DNA from 2 places in the Paenibacillus sp. EPM92 genome. Region 1 is predicted to be linked to the other one. Evidence: predicted binding sites of a transcription regulator. Region 1 holds the regulator's gene; the other holds the start of a gene.
What was found. Region 1 encodes Rex, which represses fermentation and respiration genes when NADH is low (regulators of the CRP and FNR family bind a similar motif). Its sites were predicted from a motif close to TTGTGAAATATTTCACAA; they were not measured.

Region 1 (3,414 bases):
CTTCAAGCTGCTGTCCAAGAAAAAGTATATGCAGCTGACGGAGCATACCGTGCAAATCAACAGCTTGGAAAATGAAGGAGACCGTTTAATGCGCGAGGGCATCCGTGAAATTTTCACCAATCCGAAAGATCCTTACCACGATTTTAAATTGAAAGAAATGTACGAACGCCTTGAGCAAACGACCGATGCCTGTGAAGATGTCGCCAACATCTTGGAGAGCGTTGTGCTGAGATACTCTTAACCTTGCCGGCCAGTCCGGACCGGTTAGTGGTAATATGCACAATGACTTAGGAGGAAATTATGTTAACCATATTGATTGTAGTCGTTGCTTTGGCGCTTCTGTTCGATTTTATCAACGGATTTCACGATACGGCCAATGCTATCGCTACTTCTATTTCAACCAAAGCGCTGTCACCGAGATTCGCCATCATCTACGCGGCCGTTTTGAACTTTCTCGGCGCAATCTACTCGTCAGAAGTCGCTAAAACGGTGGGCGGTAAAGTCGCGAATCCGGCTACCATTGAGAACGGTATTTATATCGTCATCGCCGCCTTGATTACGGCTATACTTTGGAACTTGCTCACCTGGTATTACGGCATTCCGTCCTCTTCTTCCCACACACTTATCGGCTCGCTTGCCGGCGCGGTCATTGCAGGCGCAGGGATGGACGCTTTAAACTGGTCCGGGTTTCGTGAAATCATTCTGATTCTTGTCTTATCGCCAATTGTCGCGTTCGCTACCGGTATCGTGATTATGTGGATTATCCGGTTCTTTATTATGTCGACCGGTAACCAATCGCGTTCCAAGCTCAATCGCACGTTCCGCATTTTCCAAATTTTCTCGGCCGGACTGCTTTCCTTTTCCCACGGCGGGAACGACGCTCAGAAAGCGATGGGGATCATCGTATTCGCCTTGGTTGCGATGAACCAGCAAGACACGCTGGACGTTCCGCTCTGGGTTAAATTAGCCGCTGCAACCGCTATGGGCCTCGGAACCTCAATCGGCGGATGGCGCATTATCAAGACGATGAGCCGTAAGCTGCTGAAGATCGAGCCGATCAACGGCTTCGCTTCCGACTTGAACTCATCGATCGTCATTCAAACGTCGACCCATCTCGGGATGCCGTTATCGACAACCCACGTCATTTCCTCCTCGATCATCGGAACAGGTTCCGTGATGAGATTCCATGATGTCAAATGGGCAACGGTAACACGAATGATCTTAACCTGGATCATCACAATTCCGATCAGTATGGTGATTGCGTTCCTCATCTACAAAATCATTTACGCGTTCGTATAATAATAGGACAAGCCCGTGCCGGTTCGGCACGGGCTTGTTGTTATTCATTTATCGGATAAATTAATCCAAATAATAAGCGAGGCTTTGCAGGTCCGTCGTGAAATCCGCATGGTGTACCCGTACATCGCTCGGTACTTTAATAATGAGCGGCGCAAAGTTCAAGATCGCTTCGACGCCCGCTTCGGTGAACTGGTTGGCGACCTGCTGCGCTTCCGGCGCAGGAACGGTAATAATCCCGATCCTGATCTGCAGCTCGCGAATCGTCGTCCCGAGCTCTTCCATCGGCTTTACTTTTAAGTTATTGATCGATTCGCCGATTTTGTTCGGTTGCGCGTCAAAGACAGCGACAATTTTCATGTTGTCTTTTAAATAAGCGTTGTAATTGCATAACGCGCGGCCCAAATTGCCCGCTCCGACCAGCGCGACGGGAATCACTTTATCAAGCTTCAAAATTTGTCTGATTTTCTCGATTAAATAATCGACATCATACCCGATGCCCTTCTTGCCGAATTCACCAAAATAAGCGAGATCTTTACGGATTTGGGCCGGATTCAGATCAAGTTTTTGTCCAAGATCCTGTGAAGATACGGTTGAAATATTTTTCTTGCTCAGCTCATTCAAGAATCGCAAGTAAATCGGCAGCCGTCGGACGACCGCCTCGGAAATTTTCATCGTTTTCATGCTTCGTTCTCCTCCATCCACCGCTTAATACGTGGAACCAACTGATTCGCAGTCATATGCTCGATCTTAGGTCCCGGCAGCGAATACAAGAAGTATTTCCCATAGTTCGTATCGATGACCCGGGTATCGTAAATAATGACGATCCCTTTGTCCGATGCGGTACGAACCAATCTTCCGAATCCCTGCTTGAAGCGAATAACCGCCTGTGGTACCGACAGCTTCATGAACGGATTCATATTCTTGGCCTTAAGCTTTTCCGTCTTCGCTTCCACAAGCGGATGCGTCGGCGGCTGGAACGGCAGCCGGACGATGGCCAGACAGGTGAGCGCGTCGCCCGGAATGTCGACGCCTTCCCAGAAGCTGCTCGTGCCCAGAAGCACGCAAGCAGGACTGCTCTGGAACATGCGCGTCAGCTTGCTTCGATTGCCGCTGTCCACGCCTTGTCCGAGCACGTTCACGCCGAACGGCGCCAGCATTTCCTTCAAACCGGCATGAACCGTCTTCAGCATGCGATTGGAAGTGAAAAGAACCAGCATGCGCCCTTTCGTTTCCAGCGCGACTTCGGCCAGCGACGGAATCAGGCGGTCGATAAACTCTTTGTCGCCCCCGCTTCCGCCGCGCAGCCCTGGAAAGTCCCGGGGGATAGCGACAAGCGCCTGCTCCCGGTAATTGAACGGCGAGGGAAGCTGCACCGTTCTCAATTGTCCGGATGGCTGCGATTCGTTCAGCCCCAGCTGTTCGCAGGTGTAAGCGAACGATTTGCCTACCGAGAGTGTGGCCGAGGTCAGTATTACGCTATCTTTCGGCTCGAAGAAATGCTGCTGCAGCAGCGAGCTGACATCGACCGGCACGCAGTGCAGCTGAAGCGAGCGATTTTTGTTGTACAACCCGCCCTCTAACCAATACACATAGTTGTCGTCCGGCATCGTCATAAAGAAATGGAGCGCATCTTTATAACGATGAAGTTCTTTCACGGTGCCGCTTAAGTCGGTTACGACGCTCTGCACTTCGAATTCGTCCTGCACCTCTTTCAGCTCGCTGACGACCTTATCCAGCTTCTTAAGCGCTTCAAGCGCGTGCAGCTGAAAATTCTCTTCAAGCACCGCGAGCTTATCCCACCCGAGGGGCAGCGCGTCCTTCCTCACCCGAAGCACGAGGCCGCCGCCTTCCTGCTGAGCCGCCGACTCCCCGCTGCGCGATGTCAGCAACTGATACAGCAGTTCCGTCAGCTGCTCCCACTCTTCTTTCATCTCCATCACTTTCTCGACCGCGCGGTCGATCTCAGCGCTCCAGCCAGCCACGCGCGGATCTTCGTCCGCCTTCTGCAAACGGAAGCGGAGGCTTGACAATTGCCCGGAACGGCCGTCCTTATACAGCCAATGAAGCGTGTTCATTAACCCGTGATAGTGAAGCTCGATCCCCAGATGCTTGCTC
Region 2 (3,414 bases), on a different contig from region 1:
CGGGCGGTGGCCCGGGACCTCTATGCGGGGACGGAGCTGACGAAGTTTTTCGCGCTGCTGATGCTGGTGAACGGTGCGGCTCCGATCCTGGCTCCGATTATGGGAGGTCAGCTCCTGCAGTTCACGTCGTGGCGCGGCGTGTTCCTCGTGCTGTCGCTTATCGGGGTGCTCGTATTCATCGCCGTCCTCTTCGCGCTGCCGGAAACCTTGAAGCCCGAGCACCGGTCGCAAGGCGGTATTGCGCAATCGCTGTCGACGATGCGCGCGATAGCGAAGGACCGGCTGTTTATGGGCTATGCGCTTTCGCAAGGGCTTGTGACCGCGGCCATGTTCGCTTATATCGCCGGATCGCCCTTCGTCCTTCAGAATGCGTTCGGCGTCTCGGAGCAAACGTTCAGCTTCATATTCGCCATAAACGGACTTGGCATCATTATTGCCAGCCAAGTCACAGGGAAACTAGCCGGTAAAATCAAGGAAACGACGCTGCTCGTCAGCGGACTCGTGCTCGCCGCACTCGGCGGGATTATCCTGCTCGTCGGCCTTATCGCCGGAGCGGGGCTGGCCGCCGTGCTGCCGCCGCTGTTCATCGTCGTCTCGTGCGTCGGCATCGTCGGAACGGCGTCGTTCCCGCTGGCGATGCGCAATCAGGCGAAGTCGGCGGGGACGGCCTCAGCCCTGCTCGGCGTGCTGTCGTTCATCTTCGGCGGATTGGTGGCGCCGCTGGTCGGTCTGGGCGGCAGCGAAGCGACTGTCCCGATGGGGATTGTCATTGCCGCCGCGAACGTCAGCGCGATTGTGCTGTACGCGGTCATGATCGGCCGCAAGCGTTCGGTAAACGCGTAAGGTTTGAAGTGCGGTCGCGGCTGAGTCCAGGGAGCGAAGCAGCGGCCGCGCTGTTTTTTCAAAAAGGAATCGGCTGCTTGAAATTAGTGTTAACAGAATGTTCACAATTGTAGGAAATTGGCTTTTCAAAGATGAAGGGAATGGTCGTATAATAGAGTCCATATAGCGTTCCCTTTCAGGCACTGCCTTATTCTCAAGCATGTGAAAAATGTTACAATTGGATGGTCATGGATCTTCATGGACGATAAGCTTGTCAGAGAGACGGCTTGAAGAAGACGAACCTCCCATCGCTCGAAAAGAACAGGCAGCCGGCACAAGGGACATCTATGCAAAGTATAGGAGGACGTTTACTTATGTCACAAACAACGCAAACGATCTCGCGCGAATCACTCGATGTACTCGATCAATTGATGAAGCCCGAGGTCCAACAGTCGCTTACGGTGTTGGTCGACAACCTGCCGAAGCTGGCCGAAATGGTAACCCTTTTAACGAAAACGTACGATTTGGTGCAAAATGTGGCCACCGACCGCGTCCTGATCGACGATCTGAAGGGCGGCATGGAAGAATTCGTGAAGCCGATCCAAGAGAAAGTTAAGAGCGTAGCCGCGACGGCGATTGAAGCAAGCGACCGTGCGCAAGCGGAAACGGCGACTATCGGCTTGTTCGGTCTGCTTAAAATGCTGAAGGATCCGCAAGTGCAGAAGATGTTCCGTTTTGCCCAAGCGTTCCTGGAAGTATCGGCAGAGCGTCAGCAAAATCAGCGTCAATCTTAAGAAGCATCAATACCGGACGGAGGATAACTATGTCGAAGCAAATTTTGATTCTAGGCGGCGGATACGGCGGGTTGTTAACCGCGCTGACGGCGCGTAAATATATGACGGCGGAAGAAGCGACTATCACGGTCGTGAACCGATTCCCTTCTCACCAAATTATTACCGAGCTGCACCGTTTGGCTGCAGGCAACTTGAGCGAGCAAGCTGTAGCGCTTCCGCTCGAGAAGCTGCTTCGCGGTAAAAACATCGATCTGCGCATCGATACGGTCGAAACGATCGGACTCGACGAGAAGCGCGTGCTTCTGAAAAGCGGTAAAACCTACGAGTATGACACGCTTGTCATCGCGCTCGGCAGTGAAACGGCGTTCTTCGGCATTCCTGGCCTGCAGGAGCACAGCTTCACGCTGAAATCCGTTAACGACGCGAACCGTCTGCGTGCGCACGTTGAAGCGCGGGTTGAAGCTTACAAGCAATCGAAGAACAAAGCGGACGTTACGTTCGTCGTAGGCGGCGGCGGCTTGACCGGCATCGAGCTGGTCGGCGAATTTGCCGATATGCTGCCGGGTCTGTGTAAGAAGAAAGGCGTCGATTTCAACGACGTTTCGTTGTACTGCGTAGAAGCGGCCCCTTCGATTCTGATGGGCTTTGCGCCTGAATTGATCGAGCGCGCCCAAACAAGCTTGCAAAAGCGCGGCGTGCAGTTCCTGACCGGCGTGGCGATTACAGAAATGACGGAGACGTCCGTTTCGTTGAAAGACGGCAGCGTCATCGAGACAAGCACGCTCGTATGGACGGGTGGCGTTCAAGGTAATTCGGTTGTCGCAAACTGCGGCATCGAAGTGAACCGCGGCCGCGCAACCGTGACCGAATCGCTCCAATCGACGTCGCATCCGGACGTATTCGTGGCCGGCGACAGCGCGGTTGTCATGGGCAAAGAAGGCCGTCCATACCCGCCGACAGCGCAATTGGCTTGGCAAATGGGCGAAACGATCGGTTACAACATCTTCGCGTCGTATAATGGCGCGCCGATGCAGTCGTTCGAGCCGGTATTCTCCGGAACGCTCGCGAGCCTTGGCCGCAAAGACGGAATCGGCACAATCGGCGGCAACCAAACGAAATTGAAAGGCTTGCCGGCGACGTTGATGAAAGAAGCGAGCAACGTGCGTTACTTGTCGCACATCAACGGACTGTTCACCTTGGCGTACTAAAATCATCGATCAGGCAGGCCCTGCTTCTCTGCATATAGAGAAGCGGGGCCTTTCTCTGTTTAAAGGAACGTTAAGAGAACAGGGGATGAGCGACACCGGCAGAAAGGATGTTCGGGATGTTTGGGTAACTTATCAATTTCAGACAAAACGATGTCAATTCAATGCATTGCTATGAGCTGTAAAATTATGTACTCTGAGGATGTGATTATCAATTCAAATATGGGGCTTGCAGCCGCGGGCAATTCGGACTCAAGCCTGGCAGCCAAATCAAGAGGAGGAGAGTCAAGTTGTCTTCTACAAAGACCAGAAGAGACTACAGTGTCGTCGGTCCCGAGAAACAGCGGGCGTACGAAAGAGGGCTCGTAGCAGCCGAGTGGTATACGAGTCCGGTACCCCGTCAACGCCTGAAGGAGCTGATGAAGCGAAAGGACGGGCCGGCCATACGCGATACGCTAATTTGGTTCGGCTTGGTTATCGCTTTAGGGGTTCTGGCCTATTACAGCTGGGGCACGTGGTGGGCGATTCCCGCATTCGCGCTTTATGGCATCGTATACGCCACGCCTTCCGATTCACGCTGGCATGAGTGCGGT

Region 2: a site for Rex is predicted at 1,043-1,060, ahead of JMF85_RS03875 (helical membrane plugin domain-containing protein). Genes of this name have one in related genera too.

The regions. Positions count from the first base shown of each region.
Region 1 covers NZ_BCPS01000080.1:12,779-16,192, forward strand. The annotation lists gene JMF85_RS19450 (DUF47 domain-containing protein) at 1-241, shown strand, start outside; gene JMF85_RS19455 (inorganic phosphate transporter) at 301-1,299, shown strand; gene JMF85_RS19460 (redox-sensing transcriptional repressor Rex) at 1,360-1,980, opposite strand; gene dinG (ATP-dependent DNA helicase DinG) at 1,977-3,414, opposite strand, start outside.
Region 2 covers NZ_BCPS01000023.1:43,586-46,999, reverse strand. The annotation lists gene JMF85_RS03880 (multidrug effflux MFS transporter) at 1-843, shown strand, start outside; gene JMF85_RS03875 (helical membrane plugin domain-containing protein) at 1,197-1,616, shown strand; gene JMF85_RS03870 (NAD(P)/FAD-dependent oxidoreductase) at 1,646-2,824, shown strand; gene JMF85_RS03865 (fatty acid desaturase family protein) at 3,112-3,414, shown strand, end outside.